2 regions of the Streptomyces sp. NBC_00289 genome follow, and region 2 is predicted to be linked to the other one. Evidence: riboswitches for the same ligand, from Rfam matches in the RefSeq annotation. Region 2 holds a riboswitch; the other holds the start of a gene.

Region 1 (7,061 bases), 2.4 Mb from region 2:
CCCGGGCGGTCGAGTCCTCCCAGGCCCGGGCCGTGCCCTCACTGGCGAAGCGATAGACGACATGCCACTCCGCCTCTCGGTCGACAAGAACGCCACCCCCCAGGAAGCCCGACTGCCGGGCGCTCGCGCCCAGCAGGGCCCACCCCCAGGAATGAAACTCGGCCTCGCGGCCCGGCACCACGTGATAGGCCACGGTGACGGTGACGGGATTACTGGTCACGCCGACGAGTACGGAATGAAGACCCGGCGCGTTCAAAGATTCAACGAAGTTTTCCGGCTGTCCGGAACGTTACTTTTCAGAGACTTTCCGACCGCTTGACCTCTTCTGTCGAGCGATACCCGGGGTAACTTCTACGGAATTCCAGGAAGCGCTTGCCGGAGTCGCCGAGAAAGTTGCACGATCGCTCTCCGGCTCTGAATGGAGTATCCATGCCCAGGTACGACTGGAATCTGACCGACGAGGGAATCGACCGGGCCCGTTCCGCGATCGAACCCGCGCGAAAAGAAGTCACCGCCCACCCGATCTACCAACGGATAACCGACCGGGAACACCTCGCGGCTTTCATGTCGCACCACGTGTTCGCGGTATGGGACTTCATGTCCCTGCTCAAGTCACTGCAACGGGAACTCACCTGTGTCGACGTGCCCTGGGTGCCGCGCGGTTCGGAGGTCAGCCGACGGCTCATCAACGACATCGTGCTGGTCGAGGAGAGCGACGAGCTGAACGGCGGCTTCACCAGCCACTTCGAGCTGTACCGGGCCGGCATGGCCGAGGCGGAGGCCGACACGACCAGGATCGACACGTTCCTCGCACTCGTCGGGGAGGGGCACGACGTGTCGTCGGCGCTGCGTGTCGCCCAGGTCCCCGCCCCCGCCGCCGAGTTCGTGCGCACGACCTTCGGGATCATCGCCGACCGGCCCCTGCACTGCCGGGCGGCCGCCTTCGCCTTCTCCCGCGAGGACCTCATCCCGGACATGTTCGACCAGGTGATCAAGAAGGAGGGCACCGCACGGTTCCCGCTCTTCCGCGACTACCTGGCCCGCCATATCGAGGTCGACGGCGAGGAGCACACCCCCATGGCCATGCAGATGGTCGCCGACCTCTGCGGCACGGACGACACCCGCTGGCAGGAGGCCGTCGAGACGGCGACCCTCGCGCTGGAAGCGAGGTCCCGCCTGTGGGACGGCATCACGGAGACGATGGAGGGGTTGGAGACGAAGGCGGGGACAAAGGTGGGGGCGAAGGCGACGGGCTGACGAGGGTGTCGTCGTCCGAGGGCACCTCGGCCGGAATCTCCCCGAACCGCGCCAACGCCAACGCCCCCACCACGGCCACGGCGAAACCCAGCAGGGCCAGCCACTCCAGCCCCTCCCGCGTACGGTCGCCCAGCCACACCACGCCCACCGCCGCCGGCCCGATCGTCTCCCCGATCACCATCCCGGCCGTGGCCGTCGTCACCGAGCCGCGCTGGAGCGCCGAGGTGAGCAGCAGGAACGCCGCGCCGCCGCCCAGGAGCAGCGCGTACGTCGCCGGATTGGTGAGCAGCGCGCCGGGTGACACGTCGTCGATGAGCCGGACCGCCACCTCCACCACCCCGAACCCGAACCCGGCGCCCAGCCCGAGGGCGAGTGGCCGCCCCCGCTCCGGCAGCCGCCCGCCGAGCGCGCCCAGGGCCAGCACACCGGCCGCCGTGGCGAGCATCGCGTACTTCAGCGCCGTCGGCCCGGTCCGTTCCCCTTCCGTCCCGGACGCCAGCGCCAGCATCCCGAGCCCGGCGCACACCACGATCACGGCGCCCCACTCGGCACGGCTCAACCGGACCTTGAGCAGCCGCGCCGCGACGACCGCGGTCACCGCGAGACTGGAGGCCAGGGCCGCGCCCACGGCGTAGATCGGGATCGACCGCAGCGCGGCGACCTGGAGTACGAAGCCTGCCCCGTCCAGCGCGAGCCCGGCCAGATACCGCCACTGCCGCAACGCGCGCAGCAGCAGCGCCGCGTCCCCGCCCCCTTCACCCGCGTCCGCCGTACGTGTGGCGACCGCCTGCAACACCGTCGCCGTTCCGAAGCAGACCGCGGCACCAAGCGCGCACACCATTCCAAAGAGCACGAAGCGACTGTAGGGGAGGGGCTCACGGTCGGGATGCGTCTGTGACGCTCTCGCCGATCTTTGTGCTGTCCGCCGGACAATCGCGGTGAGGCGATCGCGGTGAGGACCTGATGGCTGTGACCCACCTCGAGGAGACGGCGGAGCAGGCGGGCCGTGGCGACCTCGACAGCCTGGCCAACGGCGGCGGCACAAGCGCCTCCTGCTGTCACCACCGCCCCCTCCTTCCGTCCCTTTCGCATCGTGGACGCCAACCTGCGGCCTGCGGCGCACCCGGTAGGCTGACCAGCGGGCCGTGACTGGCGCGCTGGGATGGGACAGACCATCGGGGAGCGGCCCGGGAACCAGCTAGTGCCGTGCGCCTGGGCCGAACCGTGAACGCTGAACGCCACGCCGTCCGGAGGCCGACATGTCAGAGCAGCAGCCCCTCTCCACCGAGTCCACCGCCTTCCGAGCCGCCCTCGACGTGATCCGCGCCGTCGAGCCGCGCGTCGCCGAGGCCATCGGCCAAGAGGTCGCCGACCAGCGCGAGATGCTCAAGCTGATCGCCTCCGAGAACTACGCCTCCCCGGCCACCCTCCTCGCGATGGGCAACTGGTTCAGCGACAAGTACGCCGAGGGCACCATCGGCCGCCGCTTCTACGCCGGTTGTCGCAACGTCGACACGGTCGAAGCCCTCGCCGCCGAACACGCCCGGGAACTGTTCGGCGCCCGCCACGCCTACGTCCAGCCGCACTCCGGCATCGACGCCAACCTCGTCGCCTTCTGGTCCGTCCTCGCTCAGCGCGTCGAGGTCCCCGCCCTGGAGAAGGCCGGCGTCCGTCAGGTCAACGACCTCTCCGACGCCGACTGGGCCGAACTGCGCCAGGCCTTCGGCAACCAGCGCATGCTGGGCATGTCGCTGGACGCCGGCGGCCACCTCACCCACGGCTTCCGCCCGAACATCTCCGGCAAGATGTTCGACCAGCGCTCCTACGGCACCGATTCCGCCACCGGCCTCCTCGACTACGAGGCCCTGCGCGCCACCGCCCGCGACTTCAAGCCGCTCATCATCGTCGCCGGCTACTCCGCCTACCCCCGTCTCGTGAACTTCCGCATCATGCGCGAGATCGCCGACGAGGTGGGCGCCACGCTCATGGTCGACATGGCCCACTTCGCGGGTCTCGTCGCCGGCAAGGTCCTCACCGGCGACTTCGATCCCGTACCGCACGCCCAGATCGTCACCACCACCACCCACAAGTCGCTGCGCGGCCCGCGCGGCGGCATGGTCCTGTGCGACGACTCCCTCAAGGACCAGGTCGACCGCGGCTGCCCGATGGTTCTCGGCGGTCCGCTCCCGCACGTCATGGCCGCCAAGGCGGTGGCTCTGGCGGAGGCCCGCCAGGACTCCTTCCGCGGCTACGCCCAGCGCATCGTGGACAACTCCCGCGCTCTCGCCGAGGGCCTGATGCGCCGAGGCGCCACGCTCGTCACCGGCGGCACCGACAACCACCTCAACCTGATCGACGTCACCTCCTCCTACGGACTCACCGGCCGCCAGGCGGAGGCCGCGCTGCTCGAGTCCGGCATCGTCACCAACCGCAACGCCATCCCGGCCGACCCGAACGGTGCCTGGTACACCTCCGGCATCCGCATCGGCACGCCGGCCCTCACCACCCGTGGTCTCGGCACCGCCGAGATGGACGAGGTCGCGAGCCTCATCGACCGCGTCCTGACCACCACGGAGCCCGGCACGACGAGCAAGGGTGCTCCCTCCAAGGCCCAGCACATCCTCGACCCGAAGATCGCGGACGAGATCTCCCGCCGCGCCACCGACCTCGTGGCCGGCTTCCCGCTCTACCCGGAGATCGACCTCGGCTGACACGCCGACCGGGCCTGCGTCCGGTCCGGCCCGGTCCGGGTTCCTCCAGCGGCGGTTCGGCTTCGGCCGGGCCGCCGTGTCCGCCCCGAGCCCGCCTCCTTCCCGAACTCCCGCCGCAGCTCATATGTCGCGAAGTTCCTGCCGGGGGCCCGCCGAGTCCTTCCGCCTCCAACGGTCCGGCCGGACCTGCAAGGCGAACGGGCGCAGCAGCAGTGCCAGCACGGCCCCGGCCGCCATGCCCGGCAACGCCCACCACCAGTCCGTGCCGTCGTCCGTCCTGTCGCCTGCTCCCGGAGCGCCGGCCCGCACCGAGCCCGTCCTCGTGTCGGTGGTGGCGGGGCCCGGGGTCTCCGCCGCGTCAGGTGCGTCCGCCGCGTCCGACTGCCAAGGTGCCGGGAAGATGCCCGTGTAGCCCTCACCCGAGGCCTTGCCGGTGACCCCCAGCCTCTTGAGCAGCGAGCTCAGCCGGCCCGGCTGCTCGGCGCGGTGCCAGTAGCCGTTGAGGTTCTCGGGCACGTTCGCGGCCGTGTGGATCCAGACCCACGGCGGCTCGGACTCGACGGCGAAGACCCGGTCGATCCGCCAGGGCGATATGTCGTGCGCCAGCCAGGTGACGTTGATCTGGCGCGCACGGTCCAGATCGGGCCTTTTCGGTTGCTCCGTCGAACCCGTCTCCGCGGGGCCCAGCAGCCGCTCCAGCTCTCTGTAGTCCGCGTCGGAGTAGTACAGCGCGGAGGCCTCCCCGGCGGCCGGCGAGGTGATCAGCACACTCGTCGGACCGCCCGCCGAAGCCGACGACGCACCCCACACCATCAGCGTGCACACCACCGCCAACGCTCCTGTCAGAGCACCCAGTTCACGAACCCAGCCCCTCCACCCGCGCATCCCATCCCCCAGCCGGTAGGTCCCGTGCGGCCCGCTCACGCGCCGCGTGTCACTTCTGGTACACCGCCCGGCCCGCCGGGGTTCCCACCCCGCCCGCACTATCTCGAGGACTTCTCCGGCCACTGTCCGAGAGACTTCGCGATCTCCACCGCGCGCCCCTTCGACGCCACGCCCTCCAGCCGGAGCACCAGGCTCCCCCCGCCGTCGGCCGCGTCGTGGGGCCACAGCAACGTCGGCCCGGCCGGGCGCTCCGACCGTGTGAAGCGGTTCCCCTCCGCGTCCACCAGCCAGAAGCTCAGCAGGTGCGGTCGCGGGAACCACAGTGCCGAGTCCGGCACGCCGCTGTCCGTGGTGCCGGAGTCCAGCACGAGCCACTCCGGCTGCTCGGCCACCGTCTTGGTGAAGCTGACGTCCAGGCGGGCGGGGTACTCGTCGAGCCGGATCGTGTGTCCGTGGTCGCGCCAGCACAGGCTCACCAGGAAGCGTCCTCGCGGTGCGCCGGTCACCGTGACCGTGTCCGGCGTGCCGAGCGCGCCGGGCACCAGCGGCTCGAACCCGGCCCGGCCGCCTGCCTGCGCGAGGGAGACCGAGCGTCCGCAGCCGGGCACCTCGGACCCCGGCGAGGGCACCGCCGACGGGTCGTAACGGATCTCGACCCCGCCGAAGTCGAACCAGTCGACGACCGCGGCCCGCACCGGAGGCGTGAGGACGAGGACCGTCAGCACTCCGCACAGCCCCGCGGTCAGGGATCGCCACCGCGTCCGCGTCCAGCGCCGCACCGCCCGCAGCCGCTCGACCGCCGACGGCGGCTCGACCACCGGGACCGGAACCCGCTCGGCGAGTATCCGCTCCAGCACCTGTTCCACCATCGACTCGGCCCCGGCTCCGCCCGGCGCGTCCAGCGAGCGCCCGAGCGCCCGCAACTCCTCGGGCAGCCGGCCCCCGGCCTCCCGCGAACGCCCACCGGCGATGCCGGGCCCACCGCCACGCCCACCGGGACGGGGTTCGGGACCAGGGCCGAGCACGCCCCCCGCGCTGTCCTCGCCGTCGTACGCGTCGCGCTCGTCACTCACGCTCGTCACCCCCTTCCCAAGGTTCGAGGCCCGGCAGCAGCCGGCTCAGCTTTCGCAGCGCGCGGTTGAGCCGGGACTTCACCGTGCCGCGTGGCCAGCCCAGGGCCTGGGCCGTCTCCGGCTCGTCCATCTCCAGGAGATAGCGGTAGGTGACGACCAGACGGTGTTCCGCGCTCAGCTTCTCCAGGGCCGCGAGCAGCGCCGTGCGGCGCTCCGACTTCAGGGTGGCCGTCGCGGGGTCCGTCGCCTCCGGTATCAGCGGCTCCGCCTCCGCGAAGGCCGCCTCACGGCCGGCGAGCGTGCGCTGACGGGCCGCCGTCCGCACTGTGTTCCTCGTCTCATTGGCGACGATCGAAAGCAGCCACGGCTTGAACGCCGCGCCCGCCCGGAACCGCCCCAGCGAGCAGTAGGCCTTGACGAAGGCCTGCTGCACCACGTCCTCCGCGTCCGCACCCGCTCCGAGCGCCGCGGCCGCCCGCAGTGCGATGCCCGTGTGGGCCCGCACCAGCTCCGCGTACGCCTCCGGCTCTCCGGCGCGTACGCGTGCGATCACCGCGGCCTCATCGACGATGCGGCCCCCCTCCCGCGTCCTCACACCCTTGTTACACCGCCGAAGGGGTATCGGTTCCCACCTGTCCCGGATCAGTTCCGGACCGCACCCCGGGACCTGAGAGAATGGTGAGCATGGCCTCTGACCGCCCACCCGTCGCCCACCGCCACCCCCAGGCGAATGGCTCCGCCATGCAGCGTCGCCCGCGAGTGCTCTCCGGAATCCAGCCCACCGCGGGCTCGTTCCACCTCGGCAACTACCTCGGCGCCGTCCGCCAGTGGGTGGCCCTGCAGGAGTCCCACGACGCGTTCTACATGGTCGTCGACCTGCACGCGATCACGATCCCGCAGGACCCGGCGGAGCTGCGCGCGAACACCCGGCTGGCCGCCGCCCAGCTCCTCGCGGCCGGCCTCGACCCGGAGCGCTGCACGCTCTTCGTCCAGAGCCACGTCCCCGAGCACGCCCAGCTCGCCTGGGTCATGAACTGCCTCACCGGCTTCGGTGAGGCGTCGCGCATGACCCAGTTCAAGGACAAGTCCGCCAAGCAGGGCGCCGACCGCGCCTCGGTCGGCCTGTTCACGTACC
Region 2 (7,061 bases):
CGGGGCGCTGAAGTGCGCGGCCGCCCTGCGGCCCTCCTCGTGGGCGGCGGCGATCAGCAGATGGCCCTCGATCTCGTTGAGCAGCGCCCGGCTGTCCAAGGTGCTCACGCGCGGGTCAACTCCTTCTCCTGCGGCAGGATTTCGGGGTGGTGCAGGTCGAACGCCGGGGACTCGCTGCGGATCTGCGGCAGCCTGAGGAAGTTGTGCCGCGGCGGCGGGCAGGAGGTCGCCCACTCGAGTGAGCGGCCGTAGCCCCACGGGTCGTCCACCTCGACCGGCTTGCCGTACTTGGCCGTCTTCCACACGTTGTAGAGGAACGGCAGGAAGGAGAGGCCGAGCAGGAACGAGAAGATCGTCGACACCGTGTTGAGCGTGGTCAGGCCCTCCACGGCCAGATAGTCCGGAACCCGGCGCAGCATGCCGTTCACGCCCAGCCAGTGCTGGACCAGGAAGGTGCCGTGGAAGCCGATGAACAGCGTCCAGAAGGTGATCTTGCCGAGGCGCTCGTCGAGCATCTTGCCGGTGAACTTCGGCCACCAGAAATGGAAGCCGGAGAACATCGCGAAGACGACGGTGCCGAAGACGACGTAGTGGAAGTGCGCCACCACGAAGTAGGTGTCGGAGGTCGCGAAGTCTAGGGGTGGTGATGCCAGGATCACGCCCGTCAGGCCGCCGAAGACGAAGGTGAGCAGGAAACCCGTGGCCCACAGCATGGGCGTCTCGAAGGACAGGCTGCCCCTCCACATCGTGCCGATCCAGTTGAAGAACTTCACGCCCGTCGGTACGGCGATGAGGAACGTCATGAAGGAGAAGAACGGCAGCAGCACTCCGCCGGTGACGTACATGTGGTGGGCCCACACGGTCACGGACAGGCCGGCGATGGAGATGGTCGCGGCGATCAGGCCCATGTAGCCGAACATCGGCTTGCGGGAGAACACCGGGATCACTTCGGAGATGATGCCGAAGAACGGCAGCGCGATGATGTACACCTCTGGATGGCCGAAGAACCAGAAGAGGTGTTGCCACAGCAGCGCTCCGCCGTTGGCCGAGTCGAAGACGTGAGCGCCGAACTTCCGATCCGCCTCAAGGGCGAACAGCGCAGCCGCGAGTACCGGGAAGGCGAGCAGGACCAGGACCGCCGTCAGCAGCACGTTCCACACGAAGATCGGCATGCGGAACATCGTCATGCCGGGAGCGCGCATGCAGATGATCGTGGTGATGAAGTTGACCGCGCCGAGGATGGTGCCGAAGCCGGAGAAGGCCAGACCCATGATCCACAGGTCGGCGCCGATGCCCGGCGAGCGGACCGCGTCCGACAGCGGGGAGTAGGCGAACCAGCCGAAGTCGGCCGCGCCCTGCGGGGTCAGGAAGCCGCCCACCGCGATCGTCGAGCCGAACAGGTACAGCCAGTAGGCGAACATGTTCAGCCGCGGGAACGCCACGTCGGGCGCACCGATCTGCAGCGGCATGATCCAGTTCGTGAAGCCGGCGAACAGCGGCGTCGCGAACATCAGCAGCATGATCGTGCCGTGCATCGTGAACGCCTGGTTGAACTGCTCGCTCGACATGATCTGCAGACCCGGCCGGGCCAGCTCGGCGCGCATGAACAGCGCCATCACGCCGCCTATGCAGAAGAACGCGAACGACGTGATCAGGTACAGCGTTCCGATCGTCTTGTGGTCGGTGGTCGTCAGCCACTTGATGCTCTTGACGTTGAGATCTCTCACGCCCCGCCTGTGTCCGCGCCCGGCGGGGACGTCACACTTCGGGGATGCGAGGTGAATCACGGCGGACGGCTGTGACGATCGGACGGGTGCCGGACACGAACGGAACATGAGCAACGACGAGATCTTCGCCGCTGCCTATCGCGAGCACTACTGGGCGGTCAGCCGCTACGTCGCGCGACGGCTGGGCGGACGGACGAGCGAGGTCGAGGAGGTGGTGGCGGAGGTGTTCACGGTCGCCTGGCGCCGCCGGGCCGACCTGCCGCCGTCCCCGCTGCCCTGGCTGTACGGCGTGGCACGCAACTGCCTGTCCAACGCCGTACGCGGCCACGGTCGCCTGCGCCGGCTCGTCGACCGGCTGGGCAACGACGACACCGCGCACGGCCGGCACATCGCGGCGGGCCCGGACGCCGACACACCGGGCGGCTGGGTGCACGACGCTCTCGCCCGGCTCTCCCCGGCCGACCAGGAGGTGCTGCGCCTGACGGCCTGGGAGGAACTCGGGATCGAGGAGATCGCCGTCGCCCTCGGCTGCGGACAGCGGGCGGCGTCGATGCGGCTGCACCGGGCCAGGGGCCGGCTGAGAGCCGAGATAGACCGTATGCGCCCCGCAGCCGCCACCAGTGGGACAGCCACGAAGGAGCACGACCATGGCTGACGAACTCGAACTCGAACTCCTGCGCCGCGCCGACCCGGTGCCGGCCGACGGCCCCCACTTCGGTGACGGACCGCTGAATCACCGGGCCGAGCGGCACCTCGACGAACTGTTGCACAGGCGCCCCTCGCCCCGCACGGCGTGGCGGAGCGTCCCGCGTGTCCGGCCCCCGCACCTCGCCGCCCGTGGTCACAGGGCACGGCTGGCCTGGGGACTCGTGGCCGCGGCGGTCGTCTCCACCGTCACGCTGACCCTCGTCGTCAGCGGCCCCGGCACCCCGCCCGCCGTCGCCGCACCCCGCCCCCTGGTCGTCCAGGCCGATTCCACCTCCGTGCCCCTGAAGCTGCTGGCCGACCGGGCGGAGGCGGCCGCGGCCGACGGCTCGCCGAGCCTGAGCAAGGGCACGCACGTGCAGTCCTGGAGCATGGGCATGAGCGAGGACAAGCCCCCGATCACCCTCCCCGAGGAGCGCGTCGTGCGCTGGCACGCCGACGACAGCCACACGGAGGTCGTCGTCGCGACCGACCCCCGGCACCCCGGCCGCCCCGTCCTCAGCGACGCGGACGACTCCCCGCACCTGGTAGAGGACGGCCACGTCATCAGCCGGCAGACCTACCCCCCGAGCTGGAGCGACGCACCCCCCGAGTCACCGCCGCCGCACGACGTCGCCCAGCTGCGCGCCTATCTTCAGGAGGCCGCGTACCGCCACACCAGGCCGTCCACCAACGAACTCCTCGACGCCGTCGGCCTCCTGCTCGACAACTGGACCCTCGGCGCCCGCGAGTCCGCGACGCTCGCGCGGCTGCTCGCGGACACCGAGGGGCTGCGCCCGGTCGGCCGGGTGACCGACCGGCTCGGGCGCGGCGGGCAGGCGTACGTGTACAAGGGCGCCGGTTTCCGACGCATGCTGATCATGGACCCGGCCACCGGTGCCGTCCTCGGCCTGGAATCCACCGCGACAGTGGCCGAGCCCGAGTTCGGCCTCGAAGCCGGTGACGTGATGGAGTACAGCGCCTGGATGCGCTGATCACACCCGTCTGATCACACCCGTCTGATCATGCCGGTACGACCATGCCGGTACGACCACGCCTGTCTGATCACCCCCCGGTGATCAGACCCCGCCCGTCACTGTCACCCCGAGCTGCCGGCCCGCGGCCTCGACCGTCTGCTCCAGGAGCGTCGCGATCGTCATCGGACCGACACCGCCCGGCACCGGGGTGATCAGGGAAGCCCGCTCCACGGCCGAGTCGAAGTCGACGTCGCCGACGTTCCCGGGGTTGTAGCCCGCGTCCACCACGACCGCGCCGGGCTTCACGTCCTGGCCACGGATCAGCCGCGGCCGACCCACCGCGGCGACCACGATGTCCGCCTCGCGCACCACCGCGGAGAGGTCACGGGTTCGGGAGTGGCAGTACGTCACGGTCGCGTCGCGGGCCAGCAGCAGCATCCCGGCCGGCTTGCCGAGAATCGCGCTGCGGCCCACCACCACGGCCCGCTTACCGGCCGGGTCGACCTCGTACGCGTCGAGCAGCCGCATGATGCCGCCGGGTGTGCAGGAGACGAAGCCCGGCAGACCGAAGCTCATCGTCGCGAACGAGGCGAACGTGACGCCGTCGACGTCCTTCTCGGGCGCGATCGCCTCGAACGCGGCCCGCTCGTCGATGTGCGGGCCCATCGGGTGCTGCAGCAGGATGCCGTGCACCTCGGGGTCCTGCGACAGGGACCGCAAGGTGCCGACCAGTTCCGCGGTGGTCGTTGCGGCGGGCAGTTTCACGTGCCGCGACTCGATGCCCGCCTTGCGGGAACGGTTCTGCTTCATGCGGACGTACGTGACCGACGCGGGGTCCTCGCCGACCAGCACCGTGGCGAGGCAGGGCGCCGTGCCCGTCCGCCGGGTGAGGCCGGCCGCCCGCTCGGCGGTGTCCGCCACGATGCGGCGGGCGAGCGCGGTGCCGTCCATGAGCCGGGCCTGGGACATGATCCACTCCTGAGCTGGTTACGGATCGCCCAGGCGCACGGCATCGACTCTGCGTGGGCCGCTCCCCGGTGGTGCTCCACCTCAGCGCCAGTCACGGCCTCAGTCCAGCCTAAGCGCTACGGCACCTGCGGGTGGCTGCCGCGGCTGGTCGCGGCCTTCGCGGGCCGTACCGGCCCCGTCCTGCTCATCGGCAGGCACCCCGCAGGGCGTACGACCGGGGCGGGCGGTCTCGAACGGCCGAGGACCCCGCGCATAGTCCGGAGCCGTCGGACCGCTCCGGACCCCGTGAGCTCGCTCGGAGTGTGCCGACCGTGAGGCGACGACGGTCGCCGTGGCGATGTCAGGCCGCCAGGCGACCGGTTCCTGTGCGGCGGGACTGCTGTACGGGGCGGTGAGACCGGTCGGCCGCGCGGCCGACCGGTACGTGTGGTGCTTCGCCTGCTCCGTCGTCGCGATGCGCGTGCCCGCAGTGCTCGCCGGGGCCGAAACAGCCCCGGTTCAGGGCGACTTCGGCCGCGGCCAGGGCCGGACGGGTGCGCGTGCGGGTGTCCGGGGCTTGGCGTCGGGGCGCTCTCCGCTCGGACGGCGCCGCTGCGCCTGCTCGGCCGTGCCGGGCGGGCCGGCGGCGAGTGCGCGGAGCTCCTGTCGGCGGGGCTCGACCCCAGGACGGAGCCGGACTGGTTCGGCGTGTGCGCGAGCGGGCCGGTCGGCGGTGGGTGACCGTCAGGCTCGGCGGTGACGGTGACGGCGGGGGTGCCGGGGGCGGACCGGACGTGGTGGTGGAGGGAGGGGGCGGGAGCGTGCTCCCCGGACCAGCGAGCGCAACAGGAAGACGGACACCGGCAGACCCGCGCGAAGCGGTCGTGGCCGCGGGAAGGGGGTCGGACGAGCCCTCCCCAGCTGGGCCCGCGCCGAGAAGGTCCAGGTCAACCGGGACGTGATCTGGACCCTCGGCAGTATCCTCCCTACTCGTCCCATGCCTGGATCATGGTCTGCTGGACGATCTTGCCGTCGCGCAGCGACATCATCGACTCGGCGAGGACACGGACCCCGTCCGGGTACAGACAGGACTCGGTGAAGGCGACGCTGTCGCCCTGCACGACGCAGTTCTCCATCTTGTGCGTCATGTCGCGCTTGTAGACGTCCTCGAGCATCTTGCCGATCTCGTCACGGCCCTGCAGGACCATGGGTTTGCTCGGCTGGGTGTTGCGGTCCACGACCCGGATCTCCGCGTCGTCCGCGTAGAGCGACAGAAGAGTCGCCGCAGTGTGTCCTTCGATGCCCCGGCGCAGGGCTTCGGTGTCGAAGCCGGGGCCTGCCGCGGTGCCCATGATGACCTCCTTCGAGGGGCCGCGCCCCGCTGGGGAGCGGGCCGCGAAAGACCCCTCCTCCGAGACTCCTCCGCCCCGGCGGGCTCGGCAAGCGCAGCCGGTCCGCTCCGCCTGACGGGTGAGCGGTACGGGGTGCCCGTGTCCGCGGCGGACCCGCCGGCGTTGCGCAGTGCATGATCTCAACTCGACGTATCGTCGCAGCCGTCGGTCTCGCCGTCGGTGTCACCGGCCTCGCCGCGCCGCTCGCGAACGCCGCCGCTCCGGCCCCCGCCACGGGACAGCTGAACCCGATCGCCACCCTCGACTCGCTTGCCGCGAGCGGCATGCCGGCCGAGCACCAGGCCGCGACCCCGCGGGTCTCCCAGCAGCTGGCCCAGCTGAACAAGGTCGACGACCTCCGCGAGTTCGGCCACCTGCGCCAGCTCACGGACCTGGTCGCACCGGTCAGCGGGCTCCTCACCCTCGGGTGACGACGGCCGGTTCGCAGCACATCGAGGGCCGCCCCGAAACGGGCGGCCCTCGAACGCGTCCGGGGTGCGCTGGGGCCGGTCAGCCGGCCGTGGCCAGGAACTGGGTCGCCGCGAGCTCGGCGTACAGCGGGTCGGCGGCCACCAGTTCGCGATGGGTGCCGACCGCGCGTACCCGCCCCGCGTCCATCACCACGATCCGGTCGGCCATGGTCACCGTGGACAGCCGGTGGGCGACGACGAGGACGGTCGTCGTCCGGGCCACGTCGGCGACCGTGTCGCGCAGCGCCGCCTCGTTCACCGCGTCCAGCTGCGAGGTGGCCTCGTCGAGCAGCAGCAGCCGCGGGCGGCGCAGCAGGGCGCGGGCGATGGCGACCCGCTGGCGCTCACCGCCCGACAGCTTGGTGCCGCGGTGCCCGACCAGGGTGCCCAGGCCGCCCGGCAGCCGGGCCACCAGGCCGTCGAGACGGGTCGTCCTCAGTACCCCGGCGACCGCGTCCTCGTCCGCGTCCGGGTTGCCCAGCAGCAGGTTGTCGCGCAGCGAGCCCGACAGGACCGGCGCGTCCTGCTCCACGTATCCGATCGCGGAACGCAGCCCGGGCAGGTCCCAGTCCACGACGTCGCGCCCGTCGAGTGTGATCGCCCCGGATTCCGGGTCGTAGAACCGCTCGATGAGGGAGAAGACCGTCGTCTTGCCCGCGCCGGACGGTCCGACGAAGGCCGTCATGCCCCGCGCGGGCACGTCGAAGGTCACCCCGTGATGGACGTACGGCAGGTCGTCGGCGTACCGGAAGCGGACGTCGGTGAAGGCCACGGCGGCGGGCTCCGCGCCGGTGCCGGGCAACGGCGCGGACTCGCCCGCCGGTTCGGCGGGCAGGTGCAGCGCCTCCTGGATGCGGGAGAGGG

The links. A riboswitch is a leader RNA that binds a small molecule or an ion and turns the genes downstream of it on or off. The one in region 2 is predicted to bind ZMP and ZTP.
Region 1: linked by a shared signal. The riboswitch ahead of OG985_RS19195 (glycine hydroxymethyltransferase) and the one ahead of OG985_RS08730 (bifunctional 5,10-methylenetetrahydrofolate dehydrogenase/5,10-methenyltetrahydrofolate cyclohydrolase) in region 2 are both predicted to bind ZMP and ZTP.

What each region holds. Positions count from the first base shown of each region.
Region 1 is NZ_CP108046.1:4,233,165-4,240,225, reverse strand. It holds gene OG985_RS19210 (hypothetical protein) at 1-220, opposite strand, end outside; gene OG985_RS19205 (DUF3050 domain-containing protein) at 430-1,257, shown strand; gene OG985_RS19200 (DMT family transporter) at 1,190-2,098, opposite strand; ZMP/ZTP riboswitch at 2,393-2,482, shown strand; gene OG985_RS19195 (glycine hydroxymethyltransferase) at 2,517-3,968, shown strand; gene OG985_RS19190 (hypothetical protein) at 4,089-4,793, opposite strand; gene OG985_RS19185 (hypothetical protein) at 4,952-5,878, opposite strand; gene OG985_RS19180 (RNA polymerase sigma factor) at 5,919-6,479, opposite strand; gene trpS (tryptophan--tRNA ligase) at 6,668-7,061, shown strand, end outside.
Region 2 is NZ_CP108046.1:1,820,211-1,827,271, reverse strand. It holds gene OG985_RS08750 (hypothetical protein) at 1-108, opposite strand, end outside; gene ctaD (cytochrome c oxidase subunit I) at 105-1,727, opposite strand; gene OG985_RS08740 (RNA polymerase sigma factor) at 1,834-2,382, shown strand; gene OG985_RS08735 (CU044_5270 family protein) at 2,375-3,406, shown strand; gene OG985_RS08730 (bifunctional 5,10-methylenetetrahydrofolate dehydrogenase/5,10-methenyltetrahydrofolate cyclohydrolase) at 3,491-4,357, opposite strand; ZMP/ZTP riboswitch at 4,378-4,462, opposite strand; gene OG985_RS08725 (nuclear transport factor 2 family protein) at 5,323-5,688, opposite strand; gene OG985_RS08720 (hypothetical protein) at 5,862-6,158, shown strand; gene OG985_RS08715 (ABC transporter ATP-binding protein) at 6,238-7,061, opposite strand, start outside.